2 regions of the Janthinobacterium sp. NKUCC08_JDC genome follow, and region 1 is predicted to be linked to the other one. Evidence: predicted binding sites of a transcription regulator. Region 1 holds the regulator's gene; the other holds the start of a gene.
The links. The regulator LexA, encoded in region 1, represses DNA repair genes until DNA is damaged. The targets are predictions, from matches to a motif close to ACTGTATNNNNATACAGT.
Positions count from the first base shown of each region.

Region 1 (7,830 bases):
ATTGCGCACGTCCGGTTCGTCGCGGAACAGCTTGGACATGGCGGCGCGCATTACGTGATCGGCGTCCGATTCCAGGCGATCGATCTCTTCGCAGATGGCGACGATCTTGCGCGAGTTGTCCATGTTGTGCAGCATGGCGACGGCGTCGCGCACTTTTTCGGTACAGGCCAGCACCAGTTCGGCCAGGCGCTTGGCTTCCGGCGTGACGGCCTTCAGGTCGTACAGCGAGACGGTTTGCGCCGCATCTTCCAGCAGGTCGAGGATGTCGTCCTGGCGCGTGATCAGCTGATGGATGTCATCGCGGTCGATCGGCGTGATGAAGGTCTTGTGCAGCATTTCCACGGTGGCGTAGGTGACTTTGTCCGCCTGTTTCTCGATGCTTTCGATCGCATGCACGCGGTTTTCCAGGTCGTCGAAATTGGTCATCAGGCCGAGCATCTCTTTGGCGCCCTTGACGCACAGTTCCGCGTGCTGGTTAAACAATTCAAAAAACTTGCCCTCTGTGGGCATCAAGCGTCCAAACATGTCATTCTCCGTTAAGCATTGAGTCGTGTTATTTACTACAGAAAGCCGCCCCGTTGTCGGGGGCGGCCGATGGAATGCCAGTGCTGCTGAGTCTTAGTCGCCTTGGTAAAGCGCCAGGCCACCACTGTAATTGCCAAATTTGGTGTATTGCCCCATGAAAGTGAGGCGGATGCTGCCGATTGGACCGTTACGTTGTTTACCGATGATGATCTCGGCCGTTCCCTTGTCTGGCGAGTCGGGGTTATACACCTCGTCGCGGTAAATGAACAGGATCACGTCGGCATCCTGTTCAATAGCGCCCGATTCGCGCAAGTCGGACATGACAGGACGTTTATTCGGGCGTTGTTCCAGCGAGCGGTTCAGCTGGGACAGCGCGATCACGGGGCAACCGAGTTCTTTCGCCAGGCCTTTCAAGCCCCGCGAAATCTCGGAAATCTCCGTGGCACGGTTGTCGCCCGGCGTATTGGCCGACATCAGTTGCAAGTAATCGACGATGATCAGGCCCAGCTTGCCGCATTGACGCGACAAGCGGCGCGAGCGGGCACGCAATTCGATGGAATTGAGCGCCGGCGTTTCATCGATGTACAACTGCGCGTCGTTCATCTTCTGAATGGCATTCGTCAGGCGCGGCCAGTCTTCGTCGTTCAGGCGGCCGGTACGCAAACGGTGCTGGTCGAGCTGTCCGACGGAGCCGAGCATACGCATGGCCAGCTGGGCGCCGCCCATCTCCATCGAGAACACGGCCACGGGCAAGCCGCTGTCGATGGCCACGTTTTCACCGATGTTGACGGAAAACGCCGTCTTGCCCATCGAAGGACGGCCCGCCACGATCACCAGGTCGCCCGGCTGCAGACCCGAGGTCATGCGGTCGAGGTCGATGAAACCGGTGGGCACGCCCGTGATTTCACTCTGGTTGTCACGGCTGTACAGTTCGTCGATACGCTCGACCACCTGCGTCAGCAGGGGCTGGATGGCGGTCCAGCCCTGGGCGCCGCGCGCGCCTTCTTCGGCGATGGCGAAAATCTTCGATTCGGCCTCGTCAAGCATCTGCTTGACTTCCTTGCCTTGCGGGCTGAAGGCCGTACCGGAGATATCGTCGGCGACGGTGATGAGTTTACGCAGCACGCCGCGGTCGCGCACGATCTCGGCGTAACGCCGGATGTTCGCGGCCGATGGCGTGTTTTGCGCCATGGCGTTCAGGTAAGCGAGTCCGCCCACGTCATCGGCCTTGCCGAGCTGGGTCAGGGTTTCAAAAACAGTAATGACATCGGCTGGCTTGGAAGCGTTAACCATCTTAACGATTTGCTCGAAGATGATGCGATGGTCATAGCGATAGAAATCCTCCGCATGCATGAAGTCGGCGATGCGGTCATAGGCGGCATTGTCGCGCAGCAGACCACCGATGACGGATTGTTCTGCTTCGATCGAATGCGGCGGAATACGGAGGGAATCCAGTTGCGGATCAGAGGGGGCGTTCATGGCGCGAATTATACCCGCTTCGGCGTGCTGGCAAAAATAAAGGGCTGAAATTGAGCGAAAAAAAGGCCACAAAAAAGCCGGGCGAACCCGGCTTTTCATAGTGCGGCAATGCTTGCGGGCCAGGCCCGCAGACAATTACGCGTTCGCGTCTGGAACGACAGCGATAACAACTTCCACGACCACGTCGGTGTGCAGAGCAACCGAAACGTTGTGCTCGCCAACGATCTTCAGCGGGCCGGTAGGCATGCGGATTTGTGCTTTTTCAACAGCAAAACCTTGCTTGGTCAGCGCTTCAGCGATGTCGAAGTTGGTGACGGAACCGAACAGACGGCCATCAACACCAGCTTTTTGAGCAACTTGAACGGTCAGACCGCTCAGTTTTTCGCCCTGGGCTTGCGATGCGGCCAGTTTGGCGGCAGCAGCTTTTTCCAGTTCGGCGCGCTTGACTTCGAATTCAGCCACAGCGGTTGCCGTAGCACGACGTGCCAGGCGTTGCGGGATCAGGAAGTTACGTGCGTAACCGTCTTTGACTTTGACGACTTCGCCGAGGTTACCGACGTTAACAACTTTTTCTAACAGAATGATTTGCATAGTTCTTCTCCAGGAATATCTGACCGATTAAGCGTGGTGCAGATCGGTGTATGGCAGCAGCGCGAGGAAGCGAGCGCGCTTGATTGCGGTGTCAACTTGGCGCTGGTAGTGCGCTTTGGTACCGGTCAGGCGTGCTGGCATGATCTTGCCGTTTTCTTGGACGAAGTCTTTCAGCGTGTCGACGTCTTTGTAGTCGACTTGCTCAACGTGAGCTGCGGTGAAGCGGCAGAACTTCTTGCGTTTGAACAACGGGTTTTGCTGTTTGCGTTTTTCTTTAAGCTTGAGCTTATTTTTGTCGAACTTTTTACCGAATGCCATGTCAGGCTCCTGTATCTAAAATGCGCTAGTCAGAATTGACTGCACTAAAATCAATGATGTGAAACACCAAACTCTTGCTGTTGCGGCTCTTCCTGGCCAGGAAACCCGTGAACTGATACACCCCGCCCAAGCTTGCCTGACTGAACCTGCCTGAGATTTCGCCAGCGGCTAGCGCGGCAACATCAAACTCGGTCAAACGGGCAATCCCTGCTTCCATCTGCTGCGAACTGTGTTGCAATACTGCATTCACAATCGGCAGCCCTGCCGGGGTATAGCGCAATATTTCGCGCTCGGCAATGATGGCGGTTACTTGTAGCTGGTTCAGCGCACGATCCTGGTCAAGAATTAAGCTGCTGCTGCGGCTGGAGCGGCTGCTGGTGCTTCGGTGCGGTGGCTTTTGGCCGCGTCTTCGCGTTGTACCGATTTCATCATCGGCGAAGGAGCTGTTTCAGCTTTCTTCATTTTAACGGTCAGGTGACGCAACACGGCATCATTGAATTTGAATGCTGTTTCCAACTCGACCAGGGTCTCGTTGTCGCATTCGATGTTCAGGCAGATGTAGTGTGCTTTAGGCAGCTTTTGGATCGAGTAAGCCATTTGACGGCGGCCCCAATCTTCCACGCGGTGAACCGAACCGCCGCGGGTGGTTACGCTGGCTTTGTAGCGTTCGATCATCGCGGGCACTTGCTCGCTTTGGTCCGGATGGACGATAAAGACTATTTCATAATGACGCATGCAAACTCCTTCAGGTCGGATTGATAATCGCCCACCCCGGCGTCAAGACGGGTGTGGGAAGGTCAGCCGAAGATTATAACCGTCTTTTGCAAACGTTTCAATCATTCCTTCCACAAGCGCCCGAAAAGCCCGTGCGCCACCGTGCTTTCCGACCGTGGACAAGTATTTCTTGCGAAATTCGCCCAAAACACGGAAATCCCCTTGCATAGTGGGCGATACTGTACAAAAATACAGACTGTTCATATAGACAGCATTTTAGTATGCACCCACCGCTCATGATCAAGCTGACAGCACGACAAGAACAAATCCTGAACCTGATCAAGGACGCGATTGAAAACACGGGCTTTCCTCCCACCCGTGCCGAAATCGCCAATGAACTGGGTTTCAAATCGGCCAATGCGGCCGAAGAGCATTTGCAGGCCCTGGCCCGCAAGGGCGCGATCGAGATTTCGCCCGGCACCTCGCGCGGCATCCGCCTGATCGGTGCGGCCGCCGAAGCGCCGCCATCGAAAGTGCCGGCAGCCCTGCTGATGTCGCTTCCCCTGATCGGCCGGGTGGCGGCAGGTTCGCCCATCCTGGCGCAGGAAAACCTGGAAGCGAGCTACAACGTCGATCCGGCCCTGTTCTCGGCCAAGCCCGACTTCCTGCTGAAGGTGCGCGGCTGGTCCATGCGCGACGCCGGCATCATGGATGGCGATTTATTGGCCGTGAAAAAAGTCGACAGCGCCAAGAATGGCCAGATCGTCGTCGCCCGCATCGGCGACGAAGTCACCGTCAAGCGCTACAAGAAGACGGGCTCCGTCATCGAACTGCTGCCGGAAAATCCGGACTTCAAGGTCATTACCGTGTCGCCGGAAGATGAATTCGCCCTGGAAGGTTTGGCGGTAGGCTTGATGCGCAGCTGGCATTAAACTGCCGCACGAAAAAAAGGGCCGCGACAGCATCCCTGTCGCGGCCCTTTTTACATGGTGCGCGGCTGCTTATGCGTCCAGTGCGCTGCTGAAATCTTCCAATAAGTCTGCTTCATCCTCGATACCGACGGACACGCGGATCAGCGATTCGGCGATGCCCATGCTGGCGCGGCGCTCGGCACCCATCTCGTAGAAAATCGTGTGGGCGACGGGAATGACCAAGGTGCGCGTGTCGCCGAGGTTGCTGGCGGGAATCGCAAGATTGAGACGATTGAGGAAATCGAAGCAGTCGATGCCATCTTTCAGCTCAAAGCTGAACAGCGAACCATAGCTGCGGAACATGTCCGTCGCCAGTGCGTGCTGCGGGTGCGACACCAGGCCAGGATAATGCACGGCCGCCACTCTTGGATCCGCCTGCAACATGGTGGCCAGCGCCAAAGCGTTCGAGCAGGTGCGATCCATGCGCAAGGCCATGGTTTCCGCGCCAACAGCGATATGATGCGCCGCTTCCGGCCCCAAGGATGCGCCGAAGTCGCGCAAGGCCTTGGCACGGATTTGCGCGATGCCCCACTGCGCGGGCGCCGCCTTCTTGTAGTTCTCGAAAATGTTCGGATACTGCGTCCAGTCGAACACGCCCGTGTCCGTCAAGCTGCCGCCCAGCGCATTGCCGTGGCCGCCGATGGATTTCGTCAAGGCATTGACCACCAGACCCGCGCCCACAGCTTTCGGGCGGAACAGGTATGGCGTCGTCATCGTGTTGTCGACGATGTACAAGATGCCCTTCTCGCGGCACAGGTCGCCGATTTTCTTCAGGTCGGCGATTTGCGTGCGCGGATTGGCGATGGTTTCCACAAACACGATGCGCGTGGCCGGCGTAATGGCCGCGGCCACATTGGCCACCTCGGTGGCGTCGACGAACGACACGCCGATGCCCTGCCCCGTCACCGTTTGCCACAAGCTGTTGGTGTTGCCAAACAAAAAGGCCGACGACACGACATGGTCACCCGCGCGCAGCAACGATTGCACCACGGCGCCGATGGCGCCCATGCCGGTGGCGAAGCACAGGGTCGCCACGCCGTCTTCCATCTTGTTGACCTTGTCTTCCAGTGAGGAGACGGTCGGATTGCCCTGGCGGCCATAACGGAAGCCCGGCTCCTTGCCCTGGAACACGGACGCGAGCTGGCGCGCATCGGCGTAACCGAAGGCAACGGAAGTATGCACGGGCTTGTGCAGCGAGCCGTGCTCGATGCCCTTGCGGCGGTCGTTGTGCAGGATGGTGGTGGTGAAGCCGTAGGTTTTTTTGTTGGTCATGGTGGAAGTTCCAAATACTCGTCTTGCCGCTTAACCCAAGGCAAGTGCCGGGGTCCGACCTGAGGGTCCGACCCCAAAAAAAGCCCGGCATCGGCCGGGCAGGTACTTATGCTTCCGTTGTCGCCAGGTTCAGGTTCAGCTGGGAACGCGGCGTATCTTCGGGCGCTGCCGCCTTCGGATGGTGGCGTGCATATTCCAGGCGGTCCAGGTACTCCTGCGACACGTCGCCCGTCACGTACACGCCATCGAAGCACGATGCCTCGAAGTTCGTCAGGGCCGGGTTGACGTCGGCGATCGCCTGCTTCAGCGCGCCGATATCCTGGTACACGAGGTAGTCGGCCGTGATTTCGCGGCACACTTCTTCCGTCGTGCGGCCGTAGGCGATCAGCTCGTCGCGCGTCGGCATGTCGATGCCGTACACGTTCGGGTAGATCACCGGTGGCGCGGCCGAGGCGAAGATGACCTTCGTCGCGCCCGCTTCACGCGCCATCTGCACGATTTCACGGCTGGTGGTGCCGCGCACGATGGAATCGTCGACCAGCAGCACCACTTTATCCTTGAATTCGGACGGGATCGCGTTGAGCTTCTGGCGCACGGATTTCTTGCGTGCCGCCTGGCCCGGCATGATGAAGGTACGGCCGATGTAGCGGTTCTTGATGAAGCCTTCGCGGTACTCGATGTTCAACGCCATGGCCAGCTGGATGGCGGCCGGACGCGAGGAATCGGGAATCGGCATGACCACGTCGATATGCACGCCTGGCAATTCGGCGCGGATCTTCTCGGCCAGGTATTCGCCCATTTTCAGGCGCGTGGCGTACACGGAAGCGCCGTCGATGACGGAGTCGGGACGGGCCAGATAGACGAATTCGAACACGCACGGGTTCAGGCTGGCATTATCGGCGCACTGGGCGCTGTGCAATTTCTTGTCGGCATCGATGAAGACGGCTTCGCCGGGACCGATGTCACGCACGAAGCGGAAGCCCATGCCTTCCAGGGCTACGGATTCGGAAGCGATCAGGTATTCGGGACCCTGCTCCGTTTCATTGATGCCCAGGCACAGCGGACGGATGCCGTGCGGGTCGCGGAAGGCCAGCAAGCCCACGCCGGCGATTTGCGCAACGGCGGCGTAACCGCCCTTGACGCGGCGGTTCAGCACGGTAACGGCCTTGAAGATGGCTTCCGGGTCCAGGTTCAGGCCCGTCGTCGCTTCCTGGATTTCATGCGCCAGCACGTTGAGCAGCACTTCCGAATCGGAATCGGTATTGATGTGGCGGCGGTCGTTCTTGAACATTTCCAGCTTCAACTGTTCCCAGTTGGTCAGGTTGCCATTGTGCGCCAGGGTGATGCCGAACGGCGCATTCACATAGAACGGTTGTGCTTCCTCTTCGCTCGACGAACCGGCCGTCGGGTAGCGGCAATGGCCGATGCCCGTCGTACCTTGCAGCGAACGCATGTTGCGCGTACGGAAGACGTCTCGCACGAGGCCGTTGGCTTTGTGCATGGAAAACATACTGCTGTGATTGGTCGCAATCCCTGCCGCGTCCTGACCGCGATGTTGCAAGAGCAACAATGCATCATAGAGCAATTGATTGACAGGTTGATGGGAAACGACGCCGACGATGCCACACATGGTGTGCTCCTAAACTGTGCTACTGATTTTAAAAAAATTCAAAATTTCACATGCTGCGCGTAAGCGGCAGGCAGATAAGGCTTGATGGCGCGCGCGCCCTGCTCCGCGAGCGGGCTGAGCTGCGCATTTTTCCAGAATGGCTGCTGCGGTATGGAAGTCATGCCACACAAGATGACGGCGGTCAGCACGATCACAAGGCCCCGCGCCACACCGAACAGGGTGCCCAGGGTGCGGTCGGCCAGGCTCAGGCCCGTCACCTTGACGAGCGCGTCGACCGTCATGGACAGCAATCCCATCAAAATGCGCACGCCGATGAACAGCACGACGAAA
Region 1 is NZ_JAHKQW010000001.1:844,119-851,948, forward strand. Features, by position in the region: gene KO538_RS03875 (DUF47 domain-containing protein) at 1-525, opposite strand, end outside; gene KO538_RS03880 (replicative DNA helicase) at 619-2,004, opposite strand; gene rplI (50S ribosomal protein L9) at 2,140-2,595, opposite strand; gene rpsR (30S ribosomal protein S18) at 2,623-2,913, opposite strand; gene priB (primosomal replication protein N) at 2,939-3,238, opposite strand; gene rpsF (30S ribosomal protein S6) at 3,259-3,648, opposite strand; gene lexA (transcriptional repressor LexA) at 3,924-4,559, shown strand; gene KO538_RS03910 (cystathionine gamma-synthase family protein) at 4,629-5,870, opposite strand; gene purF (amidophosphoribosyltransferase) at 5,977-7,500, opposite strand; gene KO538_RS03920 (CvpA family protein) at 7,539-7,830, opposite strand, start outside.

Region 2 (7,830 bases), on a different contig from region 1:
TCATCAACCAGCTGACGCAAGCGACGCCCGCCGTCTCGCTGCATTTTCCATGGGACAAGGTCAGCGACACGGCCGCCCTGCGCGAGACCGCCCAGGCTTACGGCCTGGGCTTTGACGCCGTCAATTCGAATACCTTCCAGGACCAGGCCGGACAGGCGCAGTCGTACAAATACGGCAGCCTGACGTCGCACAGCGCGGCCGTGCGCGCGCAGGCCGTCGAGCACAATATCGAATGCATCGAACTGGGGCGTGCGCTGGGCTCGACGGCGTTGACGGTATGGGTGGGCGATGGCGCGAATTTTCCGGGCCAGCACAATCTGCGCGGCGCGCTCGAGCGCTACCTCGACAGCATGCGCGACATCTACGGCGCCCTGCCCGCCGACTGGCAGTTATTTATCGAACACAAGCTGTTCGAGCCGGCCTTCTACGCCACCACGATCGCCGACTGGGGTACCAGCTTTGCCTGCGCCAGCGCGCTGGGACCGAAGGCCAAATGCCTGGTCGACCTGGGCCACCATGCGCCGAACACGAATATCGAAATGATCGTCGCGCGCCTGGCGCAGTTCGGCAAACTGGGCGGCTTCCATTTCAACGACAGCAAGTACGGCGACGACGACCTCGATTCGGGCAGCATCAACCCTTTCCAGCTGTTCCTCGTGTTCAACGAACTGGCTGACGCCGCCGAGCGCGAGGGCGCCGCCTTCAAACCCGCCTACATGCTGGACCAGTCGCACAATGTGACGGACCCTATCGAAAGCCTGATGAGCAGTGCCGTCGAAGTGCAGCGCGCCTTCATCCAGTCCGCGCTGGTCGACCGCGCCGCCCTGCGCCACTACCAGGAAGCCAACGACGTGCACGCCTCGGCGCAAGCACTGAAACAGGCGTTCCGCACCGATGTGAGCGCCATCCTGGCGATGGCACGCCAGCGCTCGGGTGCCGCCATCGACCCTGTGGCCTGCTATCGCGGCAGCGGCTATCGGGAGCAGCGCGGCGTGGCGCGCCCCCCGAAGGCAGGCGCCAGCAGCAGCGGTATCGTGTAAGGCGGGTAGCGAGTGGGAGCCGTGCTGCTTCCAGGCAAGCCGCCTGGAAGCAGGTAGAATGGCTGGCACTGGCGCCGTTCCCGGCGCCGTTTGTCATCCCCGGCACAGCGTGTAAGGCTGCGCCGTTACCAGGCTACCGCATGTCTTCTTTTTCTCCCGCTGCCCTGCTGCGCAATCTGAAACCCGATAATTTCACCATCGCCCTGCTTGTCACCGTGGCGCTGGCCACCTTCCTGCCCTGCACGGGCCAGACGGCCGTGGTCTTCGGCAACATCACCACCGTCGCCATCGGCGCCCTGTTCTTCCTGCATGGCGCCAAGCTGTCGCGCGAAGCCGTGGTGGCCGGCGCCATGCACTGGCGCTTGCACTTGCTGGTGCTGGCCAGCACCTTTGTCCTGTTTCCTCTGCTGGGCCTGGCCCTGCGCCCGCTGGCGCTGACCTTCCTCACGCCCGACCTGTACATGGGCATCTTGTTCCTGTGCGCGCTGCCCTCGACCGTGCAGTCCTCGATCGCCATGACGGCCATGGCGCGCGGCAACGTGCCGGCCGCCATCTGCAGCGCCTCGGCCTCGAACTTCATCGGCATCTTCCTCGCCCCCATCCTCGTCGGCTTGCTGGTGGCCAAGGGCGCGGAAAGCAAGTCGTCGGTCGATGCCGTGCTGTCCATCGTCATGCAGCTGCTGCTGCCCTTCCTGGCCGGCCAGTTCCTGCGCCGCTGGATCGGCCGCTGGGTCGACCGCCACAAAGCCACCTTGAAATACGTCGACCAGGGTTCGATCTTGCTGGTGGTCTACACAGCCTTCAGTGAAGCCGTCAGCGAAGGCTTGTGGCATACGATTTCCGTGGAAACCCTGGTCGCCCTGGGCCTGATCAGCACCTTGCTGCTGGCGCTGGTGCTGGGCATCTCGACCTTCGTCAGCCGCCGCCTGGGCTTCAACAAGGAAGACGAAATCGCCATCGTCTTTTGCGCCTCGAAGAAAAGCCTGGCCAGCGGCGTACCGATGGCCAAGGTGCTGTTTTCCACCCGTTCGCTGGGCATGGTGATCCTGCCGCTGATGCTGTTTCACCAGATTCAGCTGATGATCTGTGCCGTGATCGCGCAGCGTTATGCGCGGCGCGATGAGGGGCAGGATGTGCCGGCGACAACGCTGTGATGGCTATCCTGCTCTAGCCGCAGCGCCTGCCGCAGCCCCGCCAATATGACCGCGTAAGCCTGCCGCCGGCTGGACTCATCCGGCGCGCGCAGCACATACGACGGGTGATACACGGTCACCACCGAGCGTCCCGCATGCTCGATCAGCGTGCCGATCAGCGGTGTCATGCTTGCCGCGCCATCCTGCAGGATGGACTTCAAGGCCGTGCTGCCCAGCGCCACGATCACCTGCGGCTGGACGCGCTCAATCTCTTCTTCCAGCCAGCCATGACAGGCGAGGATCTCGCGCTGCGCGGGCGTCTTGTGCAGGCGGCGCTTGCCGCGTGGCTCCCACTTGAAATGCTTGACGGCGTTGGTCAGATAGATGCTGTCGCGCGCCATGCCCGCTTCCTGCATGGCTTGCTCGAGCAGCACCCCGGCCGGGCCTACGAACGGCAAGCCGGCCAGGTCTTCCTGGTCGCCCGGCTGCTCGCCCACGAGCATGATGCGCGCCTGTGCCGGGCCAATGCCGGGCACGGCTTGCGTGGCGCTTTTCCACAGTTCGCAGCGGCGGCACTGGTCCAGGCTGGTCGCTACCTCGCGCACTGGCTGGGCGCGCTCGGCGGCAATCGGGATCATGGCCGCGCCGCTGCGCTGGCCCACGCTGGCCGTCTGGCCCGTGCGCCGTTCGCCGTTGGCGGCGCCGCTGAGCATGGCGGGCACGATGGCCCCTTCCGGCAGATTTTTCCAGAAACGCGAGGGGATATGGCTGTGCAGCAAATCCGCATTCACGCGCGCGGGATTGAAGATGCTGCGGTAGTAGGTCAGCCACAGGGCTTCGCCCGCATCGTCGATGTCGGCCGCGCCTTGCATCAGTGCTGGGCCCGCGTGCAAGGTCGTGCCATCCCACAGCATGCTGGCGGCGGGCGTGGCGATCATCCAGCTGGTAGCTCCCATGCGGCGGGCAAAGTGGCGCGCCACCTGCGGCAGCACCTCGTGCACGGGTTCGAACCAGGCGACAAAACGGGGCGCGCCCTCGCATTCTGGCCGCTCGCGAAAGCGCACATACGCATGCATGTCGTGCTCCTCGCGGTGCACGGCCTTGACCATGGCGTGCAGGCGCGCGCCGTCCGCGTCGGCCGGCGACATCACGTCGTGCTGGCCCAGCTGCCAGCGCCACAGCACCTGGTACAAAAAGGCCCAGCGGTCAGGCACGTTGAAGCAGGCGGCCGCCTGCAGCAGTTCCACCAGGGGACGAGGCAGCCGCAGCCGTGGCGCACTGGCATCGGTCGCATCCGGCGTGGCGGAAAACAGGTCGCCCTCACCGTGTTGACACTGCCAGGCAACGTCGGCAGGTGGCACGCCAAGCGCGATCAGTTCCCTTGCTGCAGCGCGCCACTCGTCGAACGACTGCGCCAGCCGCACCACCGTACTCATGCGGCCTGCAGCTCCGGCCACAGATTCATTTGCTGCGGCGCCTCCGCCATGGCGCGCCGCAGGTGTTCCGAGGCGGTGGTGTCGCGCGCGGGAAAGTAGTCGGCCGTGATGATGAAGGGAGCGATTTTCTTCATGCTGCAGCGCAGGCGCGACAGATCGGCGTAGCGCACCTGCCGCAGCCTTCGCAGGTCGACGATGCGCTGGGCATTGCGCAAGCCGATGCCGGGCACGCGGGCGATCATGTGCTGCGCCGCGCGGTTCAAGTCCAGCGGAAAATGTTCGCGGTGCGCCAGCGCCCACGCCAGTTTCGGATCGATATCGAGCGCCAGGTTGCCGCCCGTGGCGGGCAGCAACTCGCTGGCCTGGAAACCATAGCTGCGCAGCAGGAAATCGGCCTGGTACAACCTGTGTTCGCGCAGCATCGGCGGCGGCGCCAGCGGCACGCTTTTCGGGCTGTCGGGGATCGGGCTGAAGGCCGAGTAGTACACGCGCTTGAGTTTATAACTGCCGTACAGGGTCTCGGCCGTGGAGAGGATCTGCTGGTCGTCGCTGGCATCGGCGCCGACGATCATCTGCGTGCTTTGCCCGGCCGGCGCGAAACGCGGTGCGCGCGGTTCTTCCGCTTTCTCGTCGAGCTTGCGGCGTATCGACCCCATCGCCAGCTTGATCGTATGCACGCTTTTTTCCGGCGCCAGCTTTTGCACGCTGTCCTGTGTCGGCAGTTCGATATTGACGCTGAGCCGGTCGGCATAGCGGCCCGCCTGCGCGATCAGCGCGGGGTCGGCGTCAGGGATGGTTTTCAAATGGATGTAGCCGCGGAACTGATGCACCTCGCGCAATTCGCGCGCCACCTGCACCAGTTGTTCCATCGTGTAGTCGGCCGACTGGATGATGCCGGAACTGAGGAACAGGCCGTCGATGTAGTTGCGCAGGTAAAAGTCGCTCGTCAGTTTCACCACTTCGGCCACGGTAAAGCGCGCGCGCGGCACGTTCGACGTGCGGCGGTTGACGCAGTACTGGCAGTCGTACAGGCAGTAATTCGTCAGCAATACTTTCAGCAGCGAGACGCAGCGTCCGTCCGGCGTGTAGCTGTGGCAAATGCCCATGCCCGAGGTGGCGCCAAAGCCGTCCTTGCCGATGGAATCGCGCCTGGGCGCGCCGCTGCTGGCGCAGGACGCGTCGTACTTGGCCGCGTCGGCCAGGATTTCCAGCTTGTCCGTCAATTCCATGGCTCACCTCAATATACTGTGTTTATATACAGTATATCAGGGAATGCAGCTTGCGCTGGCTTGACCTGTGCGATGGCAGAGCGCTATATATCGGTGTATATTACGGACCAGGTTCTCTTCTCATCAAGGATACGATCATGCGCCTCACCTCCCTCGCCACACTGCTCGGCGCCGCCCTCTTCGCCACCGCCGCCTCGTCCGCCCTTGCCGGTGAAGTGGTCGTGTCGGCCGCGGCCAGCCTGACGAATGCGTTCAAGGAGGCGGCGCAAAGCTACGAGGCGCAGTATCCGGGCAGCAAGGTGTCCTTGAACTTCGCCGCTTCGGGCGTGCTGCTGCAGCAGATCGTCAAGGGCGCGCCCGTGGACGTGTTTGCCTCGGCCGACCAGGAAACCATGGATGCGGCGCAAAAGCAGGGCTTCGTCTTGCCGGCCGAGCGCATGGACTTCGTCGGCAACAGCCTGGTGCTGATCGTGCCGCACGATAGCAAGCTGGGCATCAAGAGCCTGGCTGACCTGACGCACAAGGGCGTGACCCGCGTGGCCATCGCCAATCCGGCCAGCGTGCCCGTCGGCCGTTACGCCGAAGGCGCGCTGAAGAAGGCCAAGCTGTGGGATGCCGTGCAGCCCAAGGCCATCGGCACGCAGAACGTGCGCCAGTCGCTCGACTACGTGGCGCGCGGCGAAGTCGATGCGGGCTTTGTCTACGCGACCGACGCGGCCATCATGAAAGACAAGGTCAACGTCGTGCTGGACGTGCCATTGGAGGCGCCCGTGCTGTACCCGATCGCCACCATCAAGGGCAGCGGCAATGGGGCGGAAGCGAAGCGCTTTGTCAGCTATTTGCAGACGACGCCGGCGCAAGCCATCCTGGCCAAGTACGGCTTTAAGAAGCCATAAAACAAACGAACGCGCATGGATATCGCCTGGACCGCACTGGCCCTGTCGCTCAAAGTGGCGGCATGGGCCACGGCGCTCAACTTGTTGCTCGGCATCGGTACGGGCTATCTGCTGGCGCGCACGCGTTTTCCCGGGCGCGAATTGCTCGACGCCCTGTTGACCCTGCCGATGGTGATGCCGCCCACCGTGCTCGGCTACTACCTGCTTGTGCTGCTGGGCCGGCGCGGCACCCTGGGCATCTGGCTGCAGGACAACTTCGGCATCAACCTGATTTTTACATGGCAGGGCGCGGTGATCGCTTCCACCGTGGTCGCCTTTCCCCTCGTCTTCAAGCCCGCGCGCGCCGCCTTCGAGGCTGTCGACGGCCAGCTCGAGCAGGCGGCCCGCGTGTTGGGCATTTCGGAAATGGCGATCTTCTTTCGCGTCACGTTGCCGCTGGCCTGGCGCGGCATCCTGGCCGGCGTGCTGCTGGGATTCGTGCGCGCGCTGGGCGAGTTTGGCGCCACCCTGATGGTGGCCGGCAGCATTCCCGGCAAGACACAGACCCTGTCGGTGGCCGTGTATGAAGCCGTGCAGGCGGGCCAGGACGACGTGGCCAATACGCTGGTCGTGATCATCTCGGTGGTCTGCATCGTGGTGCTGCTGTTGGCTGGCCGCCTGGCGCCCGGGCGCGTCGCGCACAAAGGACGCTGAGGATGACGCCCATGCAACTCGACCTCGACATCCGCGCCACCTTGCGCTCCGGCAAACGCCGCTTCGACCTGCAGGTGCAATGTACGTCCGGCAGCCAGCGCATCGCCATGTATGGCCCGTCCGGCGCCGGCAAGAGCATGACCCTGAAAGCCATTGCCGGACTCTTCACGCCGAACGAAGGCCATATCCGCCTGAACGGGCGCACCTTGTTCGACTCGGCCGCCGGCATCAATTTGCCGCCGCAGCAGCGCAATGTCGCCTACCTGTTCCAGGATTACGCGCTGTTCCCGCACCTGACGGTGCGCCAGAACGTGGGCTTTGGCCTGAGCCGCGGCTGGTTCAATCCGCGCGCGCGCGAAAAATTACAGAAGGTCGAGCATTGGCTCGACGCCTTCCACTTGCAGGAACTGGCGCACCAGTTCCCCGACGAGTTGTCCGGAGGCCAGCGCCAACGGGTGGCGCTGGCGAGGGCGCTCGTGGCCGAGCCGTCCGCGCTGCTGCTCGACGAGCCGTTCGCCGCCCTCGATCCGGCCCTGCGTGTCAAAATGCGGCTGGAACTGAGCCAGTGGCAACAGCGTCTGGACGTGCCCATGATCCTGATCACGCACGATCCGGAAGATGCGCGCATCCTGGGCGAGCACGTGCTGTACTTGCGCGACGGACAGATCGATAACAGGGAAGACCACATGGCATTGGGTGAACGCATTGGATAAAATCGGCTTGCAAGGCTCGCTATGGATGACGGTGGGCGGGGAAAACCTGGGCGGCGCCGGCAGGGTGGAATTGCTGGGCGCCATCGCCGAATGCGGTTCCATCACGCAGGCGGCCAAGTTGGTAAAGATGAGCTACAAGGCGGCCTGGGACGCCATCGACGCGATGAACAACCTGGCCGGCGAGCCGCTGGTCGAGCGCCTGACGGGCGGCAAGGGCGGCGGCGGCACGCGGCTCACGCAGCGGGGGCGCCAGCTGGTCGACAATTTCCGCATCATCGAACGCGAGCATGCGCGCTACCTGCGCCAGCTGGGCAGCCAGGCCGAAGGCATCGCCGACGATCTTTTACTCATACGGAGAATGGCCATGAAAACGACGGCACGTAATCAATTCCTGGGCAAGGTGGCCGAACTGAAACAGGGTGCCGTCAACGACGAAGTCACCCTGGAATTGCCCGGCGGCCAGCACATCGTGGCCATCGTCACGCAGGGCAGCAGCGCAAGCCTGGGCCTGGTGCCTGGCGCCGAAGCGTTTGCGCTGATCAAGGCTTCGTCCATCATCCTCGTGGCCGACAGCGAAGGCGCGCGTTTTTCCGCGCGCAACCAGCTGGCCGGCACGGTCACGCGCGTGCAGACGGGCGCCGTCAACACGGAAGTGGTGCTGGACTTGCCGCGCGGCGGCACGATCGCCGC
Region 2 is NZ_JAHKQW010000004.1:368,040-375,869, forward strand. Features, by position in the region: gene rhaI (L-rhamnose catabolism isomerase) at 1-1,040, shown strand, start outside; gene KO538_RS14015 (bile acid:sodium symporter family protein) at 1,181-2,194, shown strand; gene KO538_RS14020 (UdgX family uracil-DNA binding protein) at 2,146-3,609, opposite strand; gene KO538_RS14025 (putative DNA modification/repair radical SAM protein) at 3,606-4,838, opposite strand; gene modA (molybdate ABC transporter substrate-binding protein) at 4,976-5,734, shown strand; gene modB (molybdate ABC transporter permease subunit) at 5,750-6,427, shown strand; gene KO538_RS14040 (sulfate/molybdate ABC transporter ATP-binding protein) at 6,439-7,140, shown strand; gene KO538_RS14045 (TOBE domain-containing protein) at 7,166-7,830, shown strand, end outside.
Region 2: KO538_RS14025 (putative DNA modification/repair radical SAM protein) is a predicted target of LexA. The motif match lies at 4,854-4,871, and genes of this name have one in related genera.